3 regions of the Sinomonas flava genome follow, and region 1 is predicted to be linked to each of the others. Evidence: predicted binding sites of a transcription regulator. Region 1 holds the regulator's gene; each other region holds the start of a gene.

Region 1 (7,645 bases):
GACCGCGGCGCGGAGGGCACGGGCGAAGGCCTTGAACTGGGCCTCGACAATGTGGTGGGGGTCGCGGCCGGCGAGGACGGTCATGTGCAGGCAGATGCCGGCGTGCAGGGTGATCGCCTCGAACACGTGCCGCGTGAGCGATCCCGTGAAGTGGCCGCCGATCAGGTGGTACTCCTGCCCGGCAGGCTCGCCGCCGTGCACGAGGTAGGGGCGCCCGGAGACGTCGACGACGGCGTGCGCGAGGGCCTCGTCCAGCGGCACGCTCGCCTCGCCGAAGCGGCGGATGCCCGCCTTGGTGCCCAGCGCCTGCTTGAGGACCTCGCCGAGGGTGATCGCGATGTCCTCCACCGTGTGGTGGACATCGATGTGGGTGTCCCCCGTCGCCTTGACGGTCAGATCGATGAGCGAGTGCTTGGCCAGGGCCGTGAGCATGTGGTCGTAGAACGGGACGCTGCTGGAGATGTCCGAGCGGCCGGTGCCGTCCAGGTCGATCTCGACGAGGACCGACGACTCGCTCGTCGTGCGCTCCATCCGCGCGCGTCGCCCAGTCCGCTCCTGGAGGTCCGCGGTCTGCAGCTCGGTGCTCATGGATGTGTCCTTCGGGTGAGGGGGTGTGGTCTCTATTCTATTCGCCTCGCAGGACGCCCCGTGCCGGGGGCGCGGGGCGGCGCGCGGTCAGGGACCGCCGCGCTCAGTGCGCGAGCAGCTCCTCGAGCCGCGTGAGGAACGCGGTGGTCTCCGCTTCGGTCCCGGCGGTCACCCTCAGGCTCCCGGGGATTCCGACGTCGCGCACCAGCACACCGACCTCGAGAAGTCCGCGCCACACGGCCTGCGGGTCCTCGAAGCCCGTCACGAACACGAAGTTGGAGTCCGAGGCGGCGGGGGCGAGCCCGAGCCGGGTCAGCTCGCGGACGATCCTGTCGCGCTGGGCCTTGATGGCCTCGACCTCTGCCATCAGGGAGTCGCGGTGCCGGAGCGCTGCGAGCGCGGTGGCCTGGGTGACGGCCGAGAGGTGGTAGGGAAGCCGCACGAGGCGGAGGGCGTCGATCACCTCGGGCGCCGCCGCGAGGTAGCCGAGCCGGGCACCGGCGAGGGCGAAGGCCTTGCTCATGGTCCGCGTGACGACGAGCCGGGGGCGCCCGGGAAGGAGCGTGAGCGCCGTGGACGTCCCTGCCTGGGCGAACTCGGCGTACGCCTCGTCGACGATGACGATGCTCTGGCTCGCCTCCCCCGCCTCGTAGACGGCCTCGACGACATCGAGGCCGAGTGCCGTCCCGGTCGGGTTGTTCGGCGAGCAGAGGATGACGATGTTCGGCGCGTGCTCACGCACCTGGGCGGCTGCGGACTCGGGGCTCAGGCTGAAGTCGGCCGACCGCTCGCCCCGGAGGTACGCCGTCCCGGTGCCGCTCGCGAGCAGGGGGTACATGGAGTACGTGGGCGGGAAGCTCAGGACCGTGCGGCCGGGCCCGCCGAAGGCCTGCAGGAGCTGCTGCAGGACCTCGTTGGAGCCGTTCGCGGCCCAGAGCTGCTCTGCGGACAGCCCGTGGCCGAGGTACTCGGCGAGGGCCTCGCGCAGCTCGGTGAACTCCCTGTCGGGGTAGCGGTTGAGACCGCCGGCCACCGCGCGGACGGCCTCGACGATGGCCTCCTGCACGTCCGCGGGCACCCCATACGTGTTCTCGTTGACGTTGAGCTGGATGGGGACGTCAAGCTGCGGCGCACCGTAGGGGTGCTGTCCGCGGAGATCGTCGCGGAGGGGGAGGCTGTTGAGTCGTTCGAGCTGGTCGTCCACCGGTCCAGCCTACGCCAGCGGCACCGGCGCCCACATTCCGGGGGGCGCAGCCGAAGACCCCGCAACCGGCGCCGTGCAGCTCGCCGCGGAGAGGTTCGGCGGGCGGAGAGGTTCAGCGGGCGAGCGGAACAACGATCTGCTCGCCGGGGAGCACCCTGGTGCTCTCCAGGTCATTGAGCTGGCGGATCTGGCTGATCGTCACGCGCGGGTCCTGGTCGGGCACGCGGCCCTCGGCGATGCTCCACAGCGACTGGCCGGGCTGCACGGTCACCGTTTCGACGGCGCCGGGGCCGACCGCCTCCCCGCCCGCCTTCGCCGGCGCCATGAGCGCGGACCACGCGACGAGCACCGCCAGCGCCGCAGCGAACACCGGCAGGACGACGAGGACGAGCCTTCCCCTGCGGGTCAGGCGCAGCGGGGCCTGAGCGGCCCCGGACCGGAAGTCCGTGCCCGGCGCCGCCGCGCGGCAGTGGACCACCTTCAGCCGGCGGCGTGCCTCCTGCTTGGCCGGAAGGGGAGCCCCGTGCCCATTTCCGGCGAGGATCGCGAGTGCCATGATGCGCCTTCCCCTGCGCAGTCGCCGAACGACGTCGAGTGCGAACACATCGGCGGCACTCTGCGCAGTGTTTCGAAGAAACGTTCGAAGTGATGACTCTTTCTTAGCACCTGTCCACGATGCGTGTCCAGACACGGTCGAACACATGTTTGAAAGGCCTGTCCGACTGGCCTACGGTGGGGGTAGCACCGGGTTCCACGCCGAGCTGCCCGCCCCCGTCGACCATGACGACATCCTGCCGAGGGGGTACGACAGTTCTCGCAGGGAGGCCCCGGGGCATCGACGGACGGGATCCCGGAGCGCGTGGCGCCCCCGGTGGAGAGGCAGGACGGCATGGCATCACGGACCAGAGCAGCCAAAGGACTGACGGCGCGCCAGAAGAGGATCCTCGAGACGATCCAGCGCTCCGTGCAGCTCAAGGGCTACCCGCCGTCCATGCGCGAGATCGGGGACACGGTGGGCCTCGCAAGCCTCTCAAGCGTCACGCACCAGCTGATGCAGCTCGAGAAGCTCGGCTACCTGCGCCGCGATCCCAAGCGCCCCCGCGCCATGGAGGTCCTGATGCCGCTGACGCTGGATGAAGGCGAACTGAGCGTTCCGGCCGAGGAGGCCGCCGCACTGCGCGGCGCGACTGGGGTCCCGCTCGGGGACATGGCCAGCGCGGCCGACACGGCGCTCGTTCCGCTGGTCGGGCGCATCGCCGCTGGTGGCCCCATCCTTGCGGACCAGGCGGTCGAGGACGTCATGCCGCTCCCCCGGCAGCTGGTGGGCTACGGCGAGCTGTTCATGCTCAAGGTCAAGGGCGACTCCATGATCGACGCCGCCATCTGCGACGGGGACTGGGTGGTCGTGCGGCGGCAGAACGCGGCAGAGAACGGCGACATCGTGGCCGCGCTGCTCGACGACGAGGCGACGGTCAAGACCTTCCGCCAGCGCGACGGGCACACCTGGCTCCTGCCGCAGAACACCCGCTACGAGCCCATCCTCGGCGACCACGCCACCATCATGGGCAAGGTCGTCTCGGTCCTGCGCTCGGTGTGAGCCGGCCGTTGAGCCGGCGGCCCATTCAGCCGGCGGCGGCGAGCCGCCTGAGGGCGTCGGTCACGACCTTCCGGTCGGCCGTCCCCCACAGCGGCGGGAGCGCTCCGCGCAGGAACGCCCCGTAGCGCTCCGTCGCAAGCCTCGAGTCGAGGACGGCCACGACTCCGCGGTCCTCGGTCGAGCGGATGAGCCGCCCTGCGCCCTGCGCGAGGCGCACGGCCGCATGGGTCGCCGAGACGGCCATGAAGCCGTTCCCGCCTGCCTGGGCGACAGCGCGGGAGCGCGCCGTCGTGAGCGGATCGTCCGGCCGCGGGAACGGTATCCGGTCGATGACGACCAGACGGCACGAAGGGCCTGGGACATCCACGCCCTGCCACAGCGACATCGTCCCGAACAGGCAGGTGTCGGGTTCTGCGGCGAACTGCTTCACGAGGGCACTCATCGATGACTCGCCCTGGCAGAGGATCTCGACGTCGAGCCGGAGGCGCAGCTCGGCTGCGGCCTCCTCGGCGGCCCTCCGGGAGGAGAACAGGCACAGCGCCCCGCCCGAGGAGGCCCGCAGGAGTGTCTCGAGCTCGTCGACCGCCTCCGGGGAGAGTCCGCGTCCCGGTCGCGGGAGGTGCTTGGCGACGTAGAGCATCCCCTGCCTGGGGTAGTCGAAGGGGGATCCGACGTCGACTCCCGTCCACGAGGGCGCCCCTGCGCCCAGCAGCCCCAGTCCGCCCGCGGTCGGTTCGAACGCGGACCCGATCGCGAGGGTCGCGCTCGTCAGGACGACCGTGTGCCCGTCGAAGAGCCCCTCGCGGAGCCGGCCGCCCACGCCGAGCGGCGCGATGTGCAGCATGGCGGAGGCGTCGTCGTCGGCGGCTGCGTAGCCCGTCACGGGGTCCGGCGCGCCCGTGCGGGTCACCCACATGACCTCCCGGTTGGCCTCCGCCTCGAGGATCCGCTCGCAGACCTCGAGGACGGCGAGGAGGCGCGACCGGGCGATCTGGCGCCCTCCGTCCGCCGCCTGCCCGTCCCCGGGCTTCGAGTCCGACAGCGCCACGCGGCACGCGTCCCGCACGAGGGCGACATCCTGGGCCTGCTCCTCGTTCAGTCCGCGCGCGAGCAGGCCCGTCGGCGCGGAGGTGAGCGAGAGCTCAAGGGCGGTCGCGGCGGCCTGCAGGGAATCGACGGTGATCCCGCAGTGGCGGCGCGCGCTCGATGCCGCGGCCTGGATCATCTGGGCCGAGAGCTGGCCGCTCACCGCCCCCGTGACGCGGTCGGCGAGCTCGTGCGCCTCGTCGACCACCACGACGTCGTACTCCGGGAGCACGTTGAGGCCCTCGAATGCGTTGATCGCGAGGAGCGCATGGTTCGTCACGACGATGTCGGCCTCGGCGCCGCGCTGCCGCGCGAGCTCGCTGAAGCACTCGGCCGCGAACGGGCACTTCTGCGCCCCGAGGCACTCGAGCGCCGTGACGGAGACCTGCCGCCACGCCCGGTCGGTGACCCCGGGCACGAGGTCGTCGCGGTCCCCCGTCTCCGTCTCCTCGGCCCACTGGCGCAGGCGCGCCACCTCCCGTCCGAGCTGCGTCGTCGGGCCGGCTCCGGGATGCCCGACGGCGGCGTCCTCGCCCATGCTGAACAGCTGCCCCTCCGCGGCCTCGTCGGTCGGGAAGCCACCCTCCAGCTTGTGCCGGCACAGGTAGTTGGACCGGCCCTTGACGAGCGCGACGTCGACAGGCCGGTCGAGCTTGGGGGTGATGGCCGCAAGCAGGCGCGGGATGTCGCGCCCCACGATCTGGGCCTGGAGCGCAAGCGTCGCCGTCGCGACGACCGCGGGCCGGTCGCTGTGCTGGGCGTGCGCGATCAGCGGAACCAGATAGGCCAGGGACTTCCCCGTCCCGGTCCCCGCCTGTACGAGCAGGTGCTTCTGCTCCTCGATGGCAGTGGCAACCTGTCGGGCCATCTCGTGCTGCCCGTCGCGCTGCTGGCCGCCCATCGACGCGACGGCCGCGTCGAGGAGGGAGAGCGCCGTCTCCGCGGCCCCGGCGCTGCCCCGTCCCGCGCTGGCGTGCGCTACCGCCGCCTCAGTCATGGACCACGAAGGGCGCGAGTTCCGCCGCGAGCTCCTCGCGGACCACGACCTCGGCCCGGGTGCCCTCCTCCACATGCTCGAGGGAGCGGATCTCCGAGCTCGAGGTGTGCAGGCGGTTGAGGAGGTCACCGCGGCTGTACGGGACCAGGATGGTCAGCGTCACGCTCGGACGCGGGATGGCGTCGCTGATCGCCTCCTTGAGCTCGGCGATGCCCGCGCCGGTCCGCGCGGACACGACGACGTGGCGCGGCTCCCGCTGCCGGAGCCGCTCGAGGACGAACGGGTCGGCGGCGTCCGCCTTGTTCAGGACGATGATCTCCGGCACCTTGCGCGCGTCGACCTCCGCGAGGACCTGGCGGACCGCTGCGATCTGGCCCTCGGGGTCGGGGTGCGAGGCATCGACGACGTGGAGGATGAGGTCAGCGTCCGCCACCTCCTCGAGCGTGGACCGGAACGCCTCGACCAGCTGGGTCGGCAGCGACCGCACGAACCCGACGGTGTCCGCGAGCGTGTAGGGAAGCCCGTCCGGCGTCTCGGCCCGGCGCACGGTCGGGTCAAGGGTGGCGAAGAGGGCGTTCTCCACCAGCACCCCGGCGTCGGTGAGCCTGTTGAGCAGGGACGACTTGCCCGCGTTGGTGTAGCCCGCGATCGCCACCGAGGGAATCTCGTTGCGCTTGCGGTTCGCGCGCTTCGTCTCGCGGGCCGGCTTCATTCCGGCGATCTCCCGCCGCAGCTTGGCCATGCGGGTGCGGATGCGGCGCCGGTCCAGCTCGATCTTGGTCTCGCCGGGGCCACGCGAGCCGATGCCGCCGCCAGCGGCACCGACACGGCCACCGGCCTGCCGGGACATCGACTCGCCCCAGCCGCGCAGGCGCGGGAGGAGGTACTCGAGCTGGGCGAGCTCGACCTGGGCCTTGCCCTCGCGGCTCTTGGCGTGCTGGGCGAAGATGTCCAGGATCAGGGCGGTGCGGTCGATGACCTTGACCTTGACGATGTCCTCGAGTCCGCGCCGCTGCGAAGGCGAGAGCTCCGAGTCGACCACCACGGTGTCCGCCCCGGTCGCGGCGACGATGTCGCGCAGCTCGAGCGCCTTGCCCGAGCCGAGGAAGGTCCCGGCGTCGGGCTTCATCCGGCGCTGCACGACGCCGTCGAGCACCTCCGACCCGGCTGTCTCCGCGAGCGCGCCGAGCTCGCGCAGGGAGTTCTCCGCGTCCTCGAGCGTCCCCTCGGTCCAGAGTCCCGCGAGCACGACACGCTCGAGGCGCAGCTGCCGGTACTCAACCTCGGTGACGTCCTCGAGTTCGGTCGACAGGCCGGCCACGCGCCGGAGCGCGCGGCGCTCCTCGAGATCCTGCTGCTCGCCGTCGTAGTCGCCGTGCTCGGACTGCAGGTCCGAGAGCGCCAGCGCCTTGCCGTCGCCGAGCCCCCGGCGGGTCCGCCTCTCACCCTCGCCTCCGCGCTCGGCACGGCCGTCAGCGCTCCCGTCCCGTCGGGCACCCTTCGCTGCGGCTGCCTCCTCCTTGGCGAGGATCCGGTCGATGACGGCCTGGATGTCGGCTGGGCTCAGATCCTGCGGGGCCGCGTCGGCGCCGCGGTCAGAGGGCTGATTCGGCTGATTGTCGGTCATGGTCTCCTTCGAAGATGCAATTCCAGAATAGTGCTGGCTCCGGTCGCCGGCAGTGTCAGAGGGAGGGGTCTGTGGAAAAGACCCCGCGGGGTGCTCGGGTGTCACGAGGATTCTCCTGGGAATGTCTGTTCGGTCCGGCCGGAAGGGCACATCGGCTCGGCTCGCTGCGTCCGCGGGCGCGTCTGGGCGTGTCATCTGACACCGGCTGCGCGCGGCGGAGGCATCACTTGAACAGGAACATGCCCTCCAGTATACCGGACGCGCACGCGCCTCCTCGCGCCCGGGCACTAGGCTGGAGGGCTATGGAGCCTGCCCACTACTTCAATGCCGAGCCGGACGTCCCCGATGCGCGCAAGCCGCTCGACGTCGTGCTCGAGGGGCGCCCGGTGAAGCTCACGACGTCGTCCGGGATCTTCAGCCCCGACGGCATCGACAAGGGCACGGCGGTCCTCCTGGGCGAGGCCCCCGACCCGGCCGGGCAGGGCCACCTGCTTGACATCGGGTGCGGATGGGGGCCGATCGCCCTCACGATGGCGCTGCGTTCGC
Region 2 (7,645 bases), on a different contig from region 1:
TCGCGGACCGTGCCGCCGTCGTGCAGGAGCACCTCGACCTCTGCGGTGAGGTACTCGCGCGGGGCGAGTGAGGGCACGATCTCAACGGCCTCAGCGGCCGCTGAGATCTCGGGGTCGGCCGCCGTGAGCAGGTGCTCGGGACGCACGGTCCCATGCACCAGCGCGGCCGCCGCGGTGAAGCGGAGGCTGAAGGCGGCATCGACCTCGGGGGTGCGGCCGGGATGCCAGGGGGCCCCGACGAAGCCTGCTGCTGTGCGGGGAGTGACATGCACACGGATCCTCGCGGCATCATCGAGCCGCACACCCCGGGCATGCAGGCGAGCGGCCGCGTCGAGGCTCGGGTGGCTGGCGCGGCACGAGCTGAAGGGCTTGATGACGCGGTCGGCGCAGAAGACCTCGCCGAGGCGTTCGAGCATGACCTCCGGCCGCGGCTCGGAGCAGAAGCGGTCGAGGAAGCCGAAGCGGCCTGCGAGCGGATCGTCCTCGCCGCGGTAGCCGATGCCGGCAAGCTCGACGGCGGTGATGCCGGCCTGCGCCGCGAACGCCATCGGCAGCCGGAACGCGGGCGCGTGGTCGAAGATCGGCGCGACGGACCCCCCGAGCTGCTGTACAGCGATGCCCCACGCGTCGACCAGGCCGTCCGTCCCGATGCCAGCGAGCCTGGCCGCGAGGGCGGTTGCGCCGATGCCGTTGACCGTGCCGGTGTTGTCCTGGCCGGAGTAGACGTCGAAACCGCTGCCCACCGCGAGGCGGGCCGTGATGTCGTCGGCGAGCACCAGAGCGTCGAGCAGGGCCGCACCGCCGGCCCCGCGCCGTTCCGCCTCGGCGAGGGCCACCGGGACGGTCGTGCCCGTGATGTGGGCTGCGACCTCCTCGCCGCCGGGGCCCTCGGCGCTCACGGGCTCGAAGTCGAAGGACCGTGTCAGCACGCTCCCGGCCCACGCCGCGGTGCGCGACGGGACGGCGGTGGAGGTGCCGAGAATGCGGGCCTCGGGCTGGCCTCCCCAGCCGCGGGCGAGGGCCAGGAGGCGGTCGCCTCTCGGGGCCCGGTGCCCCGCCAGGGCACACCCCAGCGCGTCGAGCAGCCGCACGACGGCGCGTTCCCGCGCCTCAGCGGGAATTCCCTCCGGCTGCGTGTCCATGACGTGCGCCGCCAGATGTGCGGTGAGCCGGGCGCGCGCGGCGACCCGGGCGCCGTCGTCCGTCACGCAGTGGTCGGCAGCGGTTGCGCTCATCCTCATCGCCTCCTTCGTGGATCCTGTGGCTTCGGCCTCAGGCGTTGCTCGCCGCGAGGTCGTCGAGCTCTTCGGCCGGTGCCGGTACCGGCGCGATGCCGGCCTCGGCGAACATCGCGGCGAAGGCGCCGGTCTCACCCTTGGCCTGGGCCTTCCGGTGGTCCAGCGCCCTGGCACGTGCCACCGAACCGAGGTAGAACCGCTCGTACAGCTCGATCCGGCTGCCGAGGGCAGATCCCGCGAAGTCCCAGGCGGTGCGGAAGATGCGGGCGCGTTCCTCAGGGGCGATTCCGTTCGCGCCGGGGAGGTACTTGTGGAGCAGCGGCCCCAGCCGGGGGTCTTCGAACGCGCTGGCCGTCGGGGTGGCGAGCAGGTTGTGGGAGCCCATGGACTTGATGATGTCGTTGACCCGGGCCATCCACACGGGCAGGACCGTGCGCAGCGACGAGATGTCGTCGTGGCAGAAGAAGGCGCCACCGCCCCAGTCCGAGGCGCGGTTCTCGGCATCCGCCACCACCGAACGGGCGATGCGGAGGTAGGAGTAGATCTCGCCCAGCATTGCGGCCGTGTCCGGCTTGGCCTCGGTGCCGGTGACCCGGGCCATCTGGGTGCAGAGATCGTAGGCGAACTCGAGTTTGACGGTGGCACGGATTGCCGTCTGCTGCTGGGTGTTGCCGGTGGCCGTCGCCGCGTTGATGGCGTTGTACACCCCCAGGTCTCCGTCGATGAAGACCCGCTCCCAGGGGACGAGGACGTCGTCGAAGATGATGACCGCGTCCTGCTCGTCGAACCGCGAGGAGAAGGGCCTGTCGACGACCTCCATGTCCACCCCGTAGTGGTCTCGGCAGACGGCGACGACGCCGGGGCTCGCCACCGGGATGGCGAAGGAGAGGGCGTACTCCTCGAAGCCCTTCTGGATCGGCGTCGCGGGGTAGACGTAGAGCTCATCGGCGATGGGGCCGAGCGTGGCGAGCATCTTGGCGCCCCGGACGACCAGGCCCTGCTCAGTGCGGTCGACGACGCGCAGCGTCAGCTCCTCGTTGATGCCCTGCAGTTCGCCGACGCTCTTGTCGATGGCCGCGTGCACGATCGTGTGGGTGAGGGCGAGGTCCTGCTCCTGCACGAGCCGCCAGTAGGCCTCCAGACGCTCGAAGTACACCGGGTCGCCGGAGCGGTCATAGATGTCCTTGCGGCTCGCATGCCCGGCCAGGACCACGTTCACGTAGTCAGGGGTGCGGCCCAGCATGCCGTTGGAGTACCGCGCGAGCCGGTCGAACGCCCGGTGCCGGCGGCCGATGTCCTCCGCGCTGCGCGGCCGCATCAGGGACACGTTGTGCTGCTGGCCGGTCTCGGGATCCACCATGAGGCAGTCGTCGGCGTACTTGTGCTGGTAGTCGAAGTACGCGGCCATTCCCGCGATGGAGCCCTGGAAAGCGAGGTGCGTCGAGACGTCGATGCGTGCGTTGCCCAGCCATACCTCTCGGCTGTCGACGAGCCCAGCTCGGTACTGGTCTCCCGTGCGTGCCACCATCGGTGACCTCCTTCTGTAGTGGCCGTGGGCCAGAAAATATAATCTTGACTCGAGATTACAAAGTAGAGGAGTCGCGGCGCAAGTGTTTCTGCGATCTGCCTCACATGCGGGGGTGTCGTCGCGCGCGCAGTGGGGGAGGGGTGGCGGCGGCCAAGGAAAATATTTTCTAGGCCGAAAATGTTCAAACCGTGTTCAGCGTATGCCATCCTGTGGTGAGGACCACATGACTCTCCCGCCGGAAGGCCCGCACATGACGCACGCAACGACGCGAGCTGGGAACCCCTCGGACTCGCTGAATACCAAAGACCTGCGCCGGATCCTCGCTTCGAGCGCGATCGGCTCGATCATCGAGTACTACGACTTCATCCTCTATGCCACTGCCGCATCCCTGATCTTCGACAAGGTCTTCTTCTCGAACCTGCCCCCGGGTGTCGCCCTCTTCGCCTCCTTCGGCACGCTGGCTGTCGGCTACATTGCCCGCCCGCTCGGCGGCGTCGTCTTCGGCCACTTCGGTGACCGGGTCAGCCGAAAGCGCATGCTCGTGGTCTCGATGCTCCTGATGGGCGTCGCGACGGTGGCGATCGGCCTCCTTCCGACCCAGTCCCAGATCGGCCTCGCCGCTCCGATCCTGCTCGTCATCCTCCGGGTGGTGCAGGGCATCTCCGTGGGCGGTGAATGGGGAGGCGCCACGCTCATGGCCCTCGAGCACGCGCCCGAGTCAAAGAGGGGCTTCGCCGCCGCCTTCGCCAACGCGGGCGGACCGGCGGGCGGACTCGTCGCAACGTTCGTCGTCTCCGGGGTCTCCGCGCTGACCGGCCCCGCCTTCCTCGACTGGGGCTGGCGCATCCCGTTCCTGCTCTCCGCCGTCCTCATCCTCATCGGCCTGCTCATCCGCCTCAAGGTGGCCGAATCGCCCGTCTTCCAGGCGCTGGACTCCGAGGCGGCGGATTCGCGGAAGCGGAAGAGTTTCCCGGTCGTCGTGGTGTTCCGCCGGCACTGGCGCCCGCTCGTGCTCACGCTCGTGGCATCCCTCGGCTTCTACACGATGCAGGGGTTCCTCACCTCGTGGGGCGTGTCTGTGGCCAACGCGGAGGGGGTCTCCCGGGAGGGCATCCTCAACGTCAAGGGCATCGCCGCCGTCGTGACCATCATCGGATGCTTCGCCGCCGCCCGGGCCAGCGACAGGCTGGGCCGCAGGGCGGTGCTTGCTGCCGGCGGGGTGCTCGGGATCCTCTGGGTCTACCCGGCGCTCGTCCTCCTCCACAACGGCACCCTGTGGGGCTTCTCGGTAGCCGTGATCGTCGGTAACGGGCTCGTCCAGGGCCTGCTCGCCGGGCCCATCGGCGCCTACATCTCCGAGCAGTTCCCGCCAGAGGTCCGCTACACCGGGTCGTCTCTGTCCTACCAAGCGGCATCGACCCTGGGGGCGGGCCTGACGCCGATGCTCGCGACCCTGCTCGTCATGGTCGACGGCAGCTTCGCCCTCGTCGGGGTCGCCTGGGCGCTGATCCTCGTCGCGGGCCTGGTCGCTGTCTTCTTCAGCCGAGAAGGGGCTCGGCTCGGAGCGGACGCCGCACCTCGTGCGGAGACGGGGAAACCGAGGGCCGCCGTTCGCTGAGCACGGCCGAGCCGCGTCTGCGGATCCAGGTTCCACCTGTCCCATAAAGCCTATTTCTTAGAACATTGAGCCCTAATTTCGATGCTTTACCAGATGAAGTTGGGGTCCCACGATGGAAGTACACCGCGGCGATGCAGCCGGGTGCCCTGAAAGGAACTCTCATGACCAACTCGCGCGGACACCACATGGTGCTCACCACCTTCATGCTGCCGGCGGGCTACCACAAGGACAGCTGGCGCATGCCCGGCAGCCGGGCGGACGAGCTCGGCACCTTCGACTTCGTCGCCGACCTCACGCGCATGGCCGAAGCCGCCAAGCTCGACGCGGTGTTCTTCGGCGACATCGCGCACGCCAACACTGTGATGCGCGGCGACATCAAGATGAACGGCTTCTACGAGCCGATGACGACGCTCGCAGCCCTCGCTGCCGTCACCAAGAACATCGGGCTCATCGGCACGATCTCAACCTCCTTCTACGAGCCCTACAACGTGGCGCGCCTGCTCGCCGGCCTCGATCACATGTCCGGCGGCCGCGCCGGCTGGAACATCGTCACGAGCTCCGACGGCTTCCAGAACTTCGGACTCACGGAAGCCCCGGACGGGCCTGCCCGCTACCGGCGCGCGACCGAATTCGTCGAGGTCGTGCAGAAGCTCTGGGACAGCTGGGAGGACGACGCCGTCATCAACGACCGCGAGTCGGGGTGGTATGCCGACACCTCGAAGATCCACCAGATCGACCATGTCGGCGAGTACTTCCGCGTCCAAGGTCCCCTGCCGGGCCCGCGCTCGCCTCAGGGGCGTCCGGTCCTCGTCCAGGCCGGGTCATCCGGCCCGGGAGTGGAGCTCGGGACCTCAGTGGCGGACGGCATCTACACTGCCCAGCCCCTCCTGCAGCCGTCCATCGAGTTCTACGCGGACTTCAAGGCCAAGGCCGCCGCGAAGGGCCGGGATCCGGAACTGATCAAGGTCATCCCGGGCATCCTCCCGATCATCGGCGACACCCAGGCCGAGGCGGACGAGCTCGCGGAGGAGCTGGCGCGCAACATCCACATGGAGAACGGCCGCCGGCAGCTCGGCGCGGACCTCAAGCTCGACCTCTCCTCCCTCGACCTCGACGAGGCGATCCCCGTCGAGTGGTTCACGGAGGATCCTGCGCGGGGCTCCCGCTACCACATCTACCGCCGCAAGAGCGTGGACCAGGGCATGACGCTGCGCGAGCTCATCGTGGACCTGGCCCGTTCGACCGGCCACCAGTGGATGGCCGGGACGCCGAGCGCCATCGCCGACCGGATGATCGAGTGGTTCGAGGCCCGGGCATGCGACGGGTTCAACCTCAACTCTCCCTTCAACCCCGGGGGCTTCGCACTGATCTGCGACAAGCTGGTGCCGGAGCTCGCGGAGCGCGGCTACTTCCGCCACGAGTACGAGGGCACCACCCTTCGCGAGAACCTCGGCCTCCCCTACCCGTCAGCCACGCGCGAGTCTGCCCTCGCCTGAGGGGCCACGGTGCGCCTCTCAGTCCCCGCCGACCTCGGTGAAGAGCTCGAGCGCCACGTCGATCCAGGCGCGTGCCCTGACCGAGGGACGTGTGCTGCGGGGGCTCGCGAGCGCGACCTGGACCGGCCGGGACAGCTCGGCCCGCGCGCGCAGCGGGAGGAGCCGCACGCCGAGCTCGGCGTACGGCGCCTCGAGCGCGGTCTGCTGGTACAGGACTGCGACGCCGCGCCCCACCGCGACGAGGGACCTCACCGTCGCGTAGGAGCGCGAGCGATGCCGCACCTGGGGGGCCACGCCGGCGTCGTGGAGGAGCTGCAGCACGCGGCTCCCCAGGGGAGGGGAGTCGAAGAGGACGAGCGGTTCGTGCGCGATGTCGGCGAGGCGCACGCCGTCCGCGTCGCCGAGAGGATGGTCGGCCGGGACGAGGACATGCGGGGCCGCGTCCGCCAGGGCGACCGTCGTCAGCGCGGGGTCCACGCCGGCGTCGTACACGAACGCGACGTCGAGCGCGCCGGCGAGCAGCCTCTCCTGCACGTCCTCGTGGAAGCCCTCCACGAAGTCCACTTCCACGCCCGGGCACTGGCGCGCGAAGTCGGTGAGCATCGCCGGGATGATGGTGGGTCCGAGCGTGATGTCGCAGCCCACGGTGAGCGGGCCGCGGAGCTGGGAGCGGTCCTCCCGGGACAGCGCCGCGATGGAGTCCGCGAGGCTCAGGAGCTCGCGGGCCATCCCGAGCACCTGGCGCCCCGTCGCCGTGAGGGCGACTCCCTTGGCGCGGCGCTTGACGAGAAGCTCGGTCCCCACCGCCCGTTCGAGTTCGCCGATCGACGTAGAGATGGCAGAGGGCGCCATGTGCAGCCGACGCGCTGCCTCCGCCAGTGTCCCCGACTCGGCGGCGAGGACGAAGTGCCATGCCTGCCGGAGGGTGAGCGCCGGCTGCTGCTCGGGGATCATGCGCCGAGCCTAGCCTGTCCCGCGCGGCCTCCCCGGGCCAGCCGATGACCACGCCTTGAGAAGAACGAAGGAAATGAACATGTCCGCAGATACCGCCACCTCCTCCCGCGACGAGTTCCTCCGCCGTGCGGCCGCTATCGTCGGCGCCGAGCATGTGGTCCGTCCCGACGCCGAGGACGGATACCTCGACCCGTACCCGCTCAATCCCGGCCGTTCGGCATGGCCCGGGGTCCGGCCCGCAGGCACCGAGGAAGTCCAGGCCCTCGTCCGGCTCGCTGGCGAGACCGGAACCCCGCTGTGGACGTTCTCCCGCGGGAAGAACTTGGGCTACGGCGGCCCGGAGCCGCGGGACCAGGGCATGGTCGCGCTCGACCTGTCCCGCATGAACCGCATCCTGGCCGTCGACGACAGGCTCGGCTATGCCGTCGTGGAACCGGGAGTCACCTTCTTCGACCTCTTCGAGTACATCCGCGAGCACGGCCTCAATCTCTGGATGAGCGTTCCGGCGCTCGGCTGGGGCTCGATCCTCGGCAACATGCTGGACCGCGGCTATGGCATGACCCCGCTGGGCGACCACGTCAAGAGCCTGTGCGGCGTCGAGGTTGTGCTCCCGGACGGCGACCTGCTGCGCACCGGCATGGGAGCGATGGAGGGCACCGACCTCGGGCCGATCTTCCAAGGAGGATTCGGCCCTACCCTCGACGGGCTCTTCACACAGTCGAACCTCGGCGTCGTCGTTTCGGGTGGCCTGTGGCTCATGCCCGCCCCGCAGGCGTTCGCCAACGGGGACATCATGGTCGAGCGCGAGGAG
Region 3 (7,645 bases), on a different contig from region 1:
GGGGTCTGGGGTCCATGCTACCGGCGGCCTGCGGACTCGGGGGGCGGGCCACCCGCGGTGACGGCGGGCTGACTAGACTGTCCCGGTGACTTCTCTCGTTCCGCCCCCTCCGTCCGAGCGCACCGGAAACGCGCCCCTTGTCGGCGTGCTCGCCCTCCAGGGCGACGTCCGCGAGCATCTCGCGGCACTGACGCACGTGGGCGCCCGCGCCGTGAAGGTCAGGCGGCCCGAAGAACTGGACGGTCTCGACGGGCTCGTGATCCCCGGCGGGGAGTCGACGACGATCGACAAGCTCGCCCGCGCCTTCGGTCTCGCCGACCCCCTGCGCGCCAGGATCCGGGAGGGCTTCCCGGTCTACGGCTCGTGCGCTGGGATGATCCTGCTCGCAGACGAGATCGCGGACCCCACGTCGGACCTGTCCGGGAAGCCGCAGGAGACCTTCGGCGGACTCGACATCACCGTCCGCCGCAATGCCTTCGGGCGCCAGCGCGAGTCGTTCGAGACGGACCTGGACTTCAAGGAGGTCGACCAGTCGGGGGGCCCGGTCCACGCCGTCTTCATCAGGGGACCCTGGGTCGAGCGGGTGGGGCCCGACGTCGAGGTGCTCGCCGAGGTGGATCCTGCGCACGCGTCGCACACGGCCGCGCTCGGGGGCAGGTCTAGAATTGTCGCAGTGCGTTCTGGACGGCTGCTCGCCACATCGTTCCATCCCGAGGTGACCGGCGAGACACGGATCCATGAACTTTTCATCCGCATGATCAGAGGAGAAGCGTAGGCATGTCCGGCCACTCCAAATGGGCGACCACCAAGCACAAGAAGGCGGTCATCGACGCCAAGCGTGCCAAGGCATTCGCCAAGTACATCAAGACCATCGAGGTTGCCGCGAGGCTTGGCGGCCCGGACCTCTCAGGCAACCCGAACCTCGAGCTCGCGGTCAGCAAGGCGAAGAAGAACTCGGTCCCGAACGACAACATCGACCGCGCCATCAAGCGCGGCGCCGGGCTGACCGGCGAGGCGATCGACTACACCGAGATCATGTACGAGGCCCGCGGCCCCCAGGGTTCCGCGCTCCTGATCGAGTGCCTCACCGAGAACCGGAACCGCGCCGCGGCCGACGTCCGCCTCGCGGTCACGCGCAACGGCGGCACCATGGCTGACCAGGGTTCCGTGAACTACCTCTTCAACCGCAAGGGCGTGGTGAGCCTGCCGAAGAACGGCCTCTCGGAAGACGACGTGCTCATGGCCGTCCTCGATGCGGGGGCGGAAGAGGTCAAGGACGGCGGCGAGAACTGGGTGGTCTACTCGGAGCCCGCTGACCTCCAGGCGATCCGCGATGCTCTCGCCGAGGCCGGCATCGAGTACGACACCGACGAGGCCGAGTTCGTGCCCTCGATGGAGGTCCAGCTCGACGCCGACGGCGCCCGGAAGTTCGTCCGCCTCGTCGACGCCCTCGAAGATCTCGACGATGTGCAGAACGTGTACACGAACGCTGACATGAGCGAGGACGTCATGGCGGAGCTCGAGAACGACTAGCTGTGGCCCCTTCTGATGGAGCCGCCGCTCCCGTGAGGCCCGGGTCTGCCCTGCGCGTGCTGGGCGTGGACCCGGGCCTCACGCGCTGCGGGATCGGGGTCGTCGACGTCGAGCGCGACCGCCGGGCGACGCTGGTCGGCGTCACCGTGGTCGGCACGACGGCCCATGAGCCGCTGGATGCGCGGCTGCTCGCCATTGCCGAGGCCGTGGAGGCCTGGCTCGACCGCTTCGAGCCCGAGGTGGTCGCCGTCGAGCGCGTGTTCTCGCAGATGAACGTGAGCACCGTGATGGGGGTTGCGCAGGCGTCCGGCATCGTGATCGCCGCAGCGGCGAAGCGTGGGATCCCCGTTGCGCTCCATACGCCGTCCGAGGTCAAGGCCGCCGTGACCGGGAGCGGGCGCGCCGACAAGGCCGCCGTGACCAGGATGGTGATGAAGATCCTGCGGCTCGAGACGGCTCCGCGCCCCGCCGACGCCGCAGACGCCCTCGCGCTGGCCCTGGCGCACGCGTGGCGGGGAAGCGCTCCAGGCTCGCCGTCGGCTGCCGGACGCACGACGGCGATGACGGCGACGGCGCTGACACCGGCGCAGAGGCTATGGCAGGAAGCCGAAGCGAAGGCGCGCCGCGGCGGCTGAGGCGAGGGGACTCCGGGTGGCGGACGGTGCGGGCCGAAGCGAAGGCGCGCCGCGGCAGCTGAGGCGAGGGGAATCCGGGTGGCGGACGGTGCGGGCCGAAGCGAAGGCGCGCCGCGGCGGCTGAGGCGAGGGGACTCCGGGCGGCGGACGGTGCGGGCCGAAGCGAAGGCGCGCCGCGGCAGATGAGGGGACCGGGCGCCGTCGGCCGCTAGAGTTCTCGTAGATATGTTCGGTTTGTGGGTGACAGGCAAGGAGTCCCGGTGATCAGCTTCCTCCGTGGTCCGGTGGCGCATGTGGGCCTGTCGTCAGGCGTGATCGATGTGAACGGGGCCGGCATGTCCTTCTGGGCCACGCCGCAGACCCTCGCGGGGCTCCGGGTGGGCGATGAAGCCGTCGTGCACACGTCGCTCGTGGTGCGCGAGGATTCGATGACGCTCTTCGGTTTCGCAGCGCCCGAGGAGCGCGAGGTCTTCGAGGTGCTCCTGGGTGTCTCCGGCGTCGGACCCCGCCTCGCGCTGGCGGTGCTGGCGGTGCACAGTCCCGAGGCAGTCCGGGTGGCAGCCCATTCCGAGGATGCGAAGGCGTTCACGAAGGTTCCCGGGATCGGCCCGAAGGTGGGCGCGCGGCTCGTGCTCGAGCTCAAGGGCAAACTCGTGCCGCTCGGCACCGGGGATGCGCCTGCGGCGGCCGCGGCCAGCGACGGCGCCGGGTGGAAGCCCCAGGTCATCGAGGCGATGTCGTCGCTGGGCTGGAGCGAAAAGGACGCGGCATCCAGCATCGACAAGGCGATGGCGGACCAGCCGGACGTGGCCGAGACGGGAAGCGTGCCGGAGATTCTCCGTGCGACCCTGCGCTGGCTGGGCCAGGGGACCCGGGGCGTGAAGGCGGGGTCGCGTGGCTGAGCCGTCGCTCGTCGCGAGCCAGGAGGAGCCCGAGGAACGCGTCATCGAGGCCGCGCTCCGGCCGAAGTTCCTCGATGAGTTCGTGGGGCAGGCGCGGGTGCGGCGCCAGCTCTCGCTGGTGCTCGAGGCCAGCCGGCTGCGCGGCCGCACTGCTGACCACGTGCTGCTCTCAGGGCCGCCGGGACTCGGGAAGACCACGCTCGCCATGATCATCGCGGGCGAGATGAACGCACCGCTACGCATCTCCTCCGGCCCGGCGATCCAGCACGCGGGGGACCTCGCGGCCATCCTCTCGTCCCTGTCGGAGGGCGAGGTCCTGTTCCTCGACGAGATCCACCGCATGTCCAGGCCTGCCGAGGAGATGCTGTACATGGCCATGGAGGACTTCCGCGTCGACATCGTGGTCGGCAAGGGAGCCGGCGCGACCGCGATCCCGCTCGACCTGCCGCCGTTCACGCTCGTGGGTGCGACGACGCGCGCGGGCCTCCTGCCCGGGCCCCTGCGGGACCGCTTCGGGTTCACGGGCCACCTCGAGTTCTACTCCGTCGAGGAGCTCGAGCTCGTGCTGCGGCGCTCGGCGGGGCTGCTGGACCTGAGGGTCACCTCAGCGGGGTTCACCGAGGTGGCCGGTCGGTCGCGGGGGACGCCGCGTATCGCGAACCGGCTGCTGCGCAGGGTGCGCGACTGGGCGCTCGTGCACCAGATCGACCAGATCGATGCGCGGGCTGCCGGTGCTGCCCTGGACATGTACGAGGTGGATGCGAAGGGGCTGGACCGCCTCGACAGGAACGTCCTGACGGCGCTCGCGACGAAGTTCGGCGGGGGCCCCGTCGGGCTCTCGACCCTTGCGATCGCGGTGGGTGAGGAGCCGGAGACTGTGGAGACCGTTGCCGAGCCATATCTCGTACGGGAGGGTCTGATGGGGCGCACGCCTCGCGGGCGCATCGCGACCCCGCTGGCCTACGAGCACCTCGGGCTCCCCGTGCCTGCGCCGGCTCCGTTCGCTGAGAGCGCAACCCTCTTCGGTCCGGGCTCGGATGAGCCCGATGAATCGTTGGAGGAGTGAGCGGCGCGCTGCGCGCGTGCGCTTAGACTGAATACACGCTCCCGCCTTGCCGGGGGCCGCTACGCTGTGCCCGGGCCCGCCCGGTGGCCGGTGTCCGCGCCGACGAAAAAGATTGGACCTTTCATGGACTTTATGACCATCCTCCTGCTGGCTGTCTTCGCTTTCTTCATCTTCACGATGTTCCGTCGGAACAAGAAGGCGCAGCAGCAGCAGGCGCAGATGCAGTCCAAGTTCGGCCCGGGCGTCGAGGTCATGACGAGCTTCGGCCTCTACGGCAGGATCATCTCCATCGACGAGGCCGAGAACAAGGTGGTTCTCGAGCTCAGCCCCGGCAACGAGGCCACGGTGCACCGCCAGGCGGTCACGAAGATCGTCGAGCCGGCCGCTCCGGCCGCCGACGCTTCGCTTTCCGGGGAGCCCGGCGCCGTGGCTCCTGCCGGCGGGACCCTTGGGCTCGACAAGCGTGAGGCCCCCGCGGCGGGCGCGCAGTCGCAGCTGAATGAGACCCCGGAAGAGACGATCAGGCGCCTCAACGACGAGGGCAAGAACGACAAGTAGTCCCTGACGCGCCGCCCGGCCCGCAATCCCGGGCGGCGCGGCGTCAGGCGCTCCAGGCGCTGATGGCGCGCACGCTCCCTCACCCGAAGGACCACCATGGCACGATCCCGCACGCGGCCGGGACTGAAGACACTCCTCTCGCTCGTCGTCCTCCTGCTGGCCCTCGCCGGCATCCTCGCCGGTGGCACTATCGCCGGCCAGGCCTCCTGGGCGCCGAAGCTCGCGCTCGACCTTGAGGGCGGCACCCAGATGATCCTCGCGCCGAAGGTCGCGGGCGGCTCCCAGATCAACCAGGAGCAGCTCAACCAGGCTGTCGAGATCATCCGCCAGCGCGTCGACGGCTCCGGCGTCTCCGAGGCGGAGATCAGCACCCAGTCGGGCCGCAACGTCGTCGTGAGCCTGCCGGGCACCCCGTCTGCTGAGACCCGCCAGCTCATCCAGGCCTCGGCCGACATGAACTTCCGTCCCGTCCTCGTGGCCGGCAACCCTGCCGCGGTGCCGGCGGACCAGCGCACTCCCGCGGACCAGCTCCCGAAGCCGACGGCCGCGCCGGCCAACGCGAGCGACACGAACTGGATCACCGCGGACGTCTACCAGCAGTTCGAGGCGCTCGACTGCACCGGGGCACTGCCGGAGACCACCCAGCGGTCTGATCCCTCCAAGCCGCTCGTCACGTGCGAGACCGCCGGGAGCGGCGCCGGCGCGGTGAAGTACATCCTCGGCCCCGTCGAGGTCCTCGGCACCGAGATCGCCGGTTCCTCGTTCCAGCTCCAGCAGGGCCGGCAGGGCGCCGTGACCAACGAGTGGGCTGTGAACATCCAGTTCAACGACTCCGGAACCGAGAAGTTCAAGGCCGTGACGCAGCGCCTCAACGGGTTCTACGTGGCGAACCAGAACGATCCGAAGGCGCAGTTCGCGATCGTGCTCGACGACAAGGTCATCTCGGCGCCGCGCTCCCTCGCCGTGATCACCGACGGTCGGCCGCAGATCACCGGCAACTTCACCGAGGCGACTGCCAAGACCCTCTCCGACCAGCTCCGCTACGGGGCGCTGCCGATCAGCTTCGAGATCCAGAGCGAAGAGCAGATCTCGGCCACCCTGGGCAGCCAGCAGCTCGAGATGGGCCTGCTGGCGGGCGGAATCGGCCTCCTCCTCGTCGTCATCTACTCCCTCTTCCAGTACCGGGCGCTCGGCTTCGTCACCATCGCCTCGCTCGTTGTCGCCGGGGTCCTGACTTACCTCGCGATCGCAATCCTCGGCTGGACGGAGAACTACCGGCTCTCCCTGGCCGGCGTCGCTGGCCTCATCGTCGCGATCGGCCAGACGGCGGACTCCTTCATCGTGTACTTCGAGCGCATCCGCGACGAACTCCGCGAGGGCCGCGGCCTGGTCTCCGCCGTCGAGAACGGCTGGAAGCGTGCCAAGCGGACCGTGCTCGCCTCCAAGGCCGTGAACCTCCTCGCCGCCGTGGTGCTCTACTTCGTGGCGGTGGGCAACGTACGCGGCTTCGCGTTCACGCTCGGCCTCACGGCAATCGCCGACCTCCTCGTCGTGTTCATGTTCACCCACCCGATGCTCCAGGTCCTCGCGCGGACCAGGTTCTTCGGCGAGGGCCACCGGTTCTCCGGCCTCGATCCCGAGCGGCTCGGCGCCGTCCCGCTGTACCGGGGCGCGGGGCGCCTGCGCGAGGCGTCGGAGGCGGCCAAGGCGAACCTCAGGCCGAAGAACGCGGCCGCTGCCCGCGAGGCCGGGCGGCGCATGACCATCGCAGAACGGCGCGCGGCCGAGGCGGAGCGGGCACGGGTCTCGTCGCCGGCGGGACGCGCCAGCCGCGCCGACGAGCGTTCCGAGGAGGAGAACTGATGTCCAACTTCTTCGCACGGTTCGGCAACGAGCTCTACACGGGCAAGCGCTCCTACGGGTTCGTCCAGAACAAGAAGATCTGGTTCGGGGTCGCGGGGATCCTGGTGCTCGCCTCGATCCTCATCCCCATCCTCGCCGGCGGCTTCAACCTCGGCATCGAGTTCCGCGGGGGCAGCGAGTTCCGCGTGTCCCAGGTGTCCACGACCGATGCCCACCTCGGCGAGGCGGCAGTCACGTCGGTCGCTGCCGACAGCGCGCCACGGGCCAGCAACATCGCCCCGGGAACGATGCGGGTCCAGACCGAGCGACTCACCGACGATCAGACCATCCAGGTCAAGGACAAGCTCGCGCAGGCGTACGGCGTCGGGGCGGACAAGGTCACGTCGTCGTTCGTCGGCCCGACCTGGGGCGCTGACGTGACCCAGCAGGCGATGATCGGGTTCGTGGTCTTCGTGCTCCTCGCCGCTGTCCTCATGGCGCTGTACTTCCGGACGTGGAAGATGTCGCTCTCGGCGCTCACCGGCATGCTCGTCACCATGGTGGTCACCGGCGGCGTCTACGCGGCCAGCGGCTTCGAGGTCACCCCCTCGGCGATCATCGGCTTCCTCACGATCCTGAGCTACTCGCTGTACGACACCGTCGTGGTGTTCGACAAGATCCGGGAGAACACCGCAGACATCACAGCGTCGACCCGGCGGACCTTCACCGAGGAGGTCAACCTCGCGGTGAACCAGACGCTGGTCCGGTCGATCAACACCATGATGGTCGCGGTCCTTCCCGTCGCGGCCATCCTGTTCATCGGCGCGGGCCTCCTCGGTGCCGGCACCCTCAGGGACCTCTCGCTCGCCCTGTTCGTCGGCATCCTCATCGGCACCGCGGCGACGATCTTCATCGCGGCTCCCATGTATGCGTGGCTGCGCGAGCGCGAGCCCGAGCTCGTGAAGCAGGCGGACCGGGTGCGGTCGCGTCGGTCCACAGCGAACGCGGGCGTCTGAGCGGTTCGCCGAGGCATACACTGAGGGAATCCCGACGAGAAGTGTGGAGGTGCCGCCAGTGGTAGAGCGTCCGACGCCAGCTCAGCCCGCGGC

What was found. Region 1 encodes LexA, which represses DNA repair genes until DNA is damaged. Its sites were predicted from a motif close to TCGAACANNTGTTCGA; they were not measured.
Region 2: the regulator LexA is predicted to act here: its motif matches at 2,920-2,935, upstream of ABD298_RS12260 (4-hydroxyphenylacetate 3-hydroxylase N-terminal domain-containing protein).
Region 3: the regulator LexA is predicted to act here: its motif matches at 2,386-2,401, upstream of ruvA (Holliday junction branch migration protein RuvA).

What each region holds. Positions count from the first base shown of each region.
Region 1 covers NZ_BAAAQW010000013.1:47,498-55,142, forward strand. Annotated here, with positions in the region: gene hisB (imidazoleglycerol-phosphate dehydratase HisB) at 1-588, opposite strand, end outside; gene ABD298_RS17260 (histidinol-phosphate transaminase) at 692-1,792, opposite strand; gene ABD298_RS17265 (LysM peptidoglycan-binding domain-containing protein) at 1,905-2,348, opposite strand; gene lexA (transcriptional repressor LexA) at 2,682-3,389, shown strand; gene ABD298_RS17275 (ATP-dependent DNA helicase) at 3,415-5,472, opposite strand; gene hflX (GTPase HflX) at 5,465-7,099, opposite strand; gene ABD298_RS17285 (class I SAM-dependent methyltransferase) at 7,402-7,645, shown strand, end outside.
Region 2 covers NZ_BAAAQW010000006.1:205,004-212,648, reverse strand. Annotated here, with positions in the region: gene ABD298_RS12265 (MmgE/PrpD family protein) at 1-1,235, opposite strand, end outside; gene ABD298_RS12260 (4-hydroxyphenylacetate 3-hydroxylase N-terminal domain-containing protein) at 1,273-2,766, opposite strand; gene ABD298_RS12255 (MFS transporter) at 3,017-4,384, shown strand; gene ABD298_RS12250 (NtaA/DmoA family FMN-dependent monooxygenase) at 4,546-5,880, shown strand; gene ABD298_RS12245 (LysR family transcriptional regulator) at 5,899-6,834, opposite strand; gene ABD298_RS12240 (FAD-binding oxidoreductase) at 6,914-7,645, shown strand, end outside.
Region 3 covers NZ_BAAAQW010000003.1:95,328-102,972, reverse strand. Annotated here, with positions in the region: gene pdxT (pyridoxal 5'-phosphate synthase glutaminase subunit PdxT) at 86-775, shown strand; gene ABD298_RS03145 (YebC/PmpR family DNA-binding transcriptional regulator) at 778-1,533, shown strand; gene ruvC (crossover junction endodeoxyribonuclease RuvC) at 1,566-2,168, shown strand; gene ruvA (Holliday junction branch migration protein RuvA) at 2,429-3,070, shown strand; gene ruvB (Holliday junction branch migration DNA helicase RuvB) at 3,063-4,136, shown strand; gene yajC (preprotein translocase subunit YajC) at 4,260-4,694, shown strand; gene secD (protein translocase subunit SecD) at 4,791-6,557, shown strand; gene secF (protein translocase subunit SecF) at 6,557-7,552, shown strand.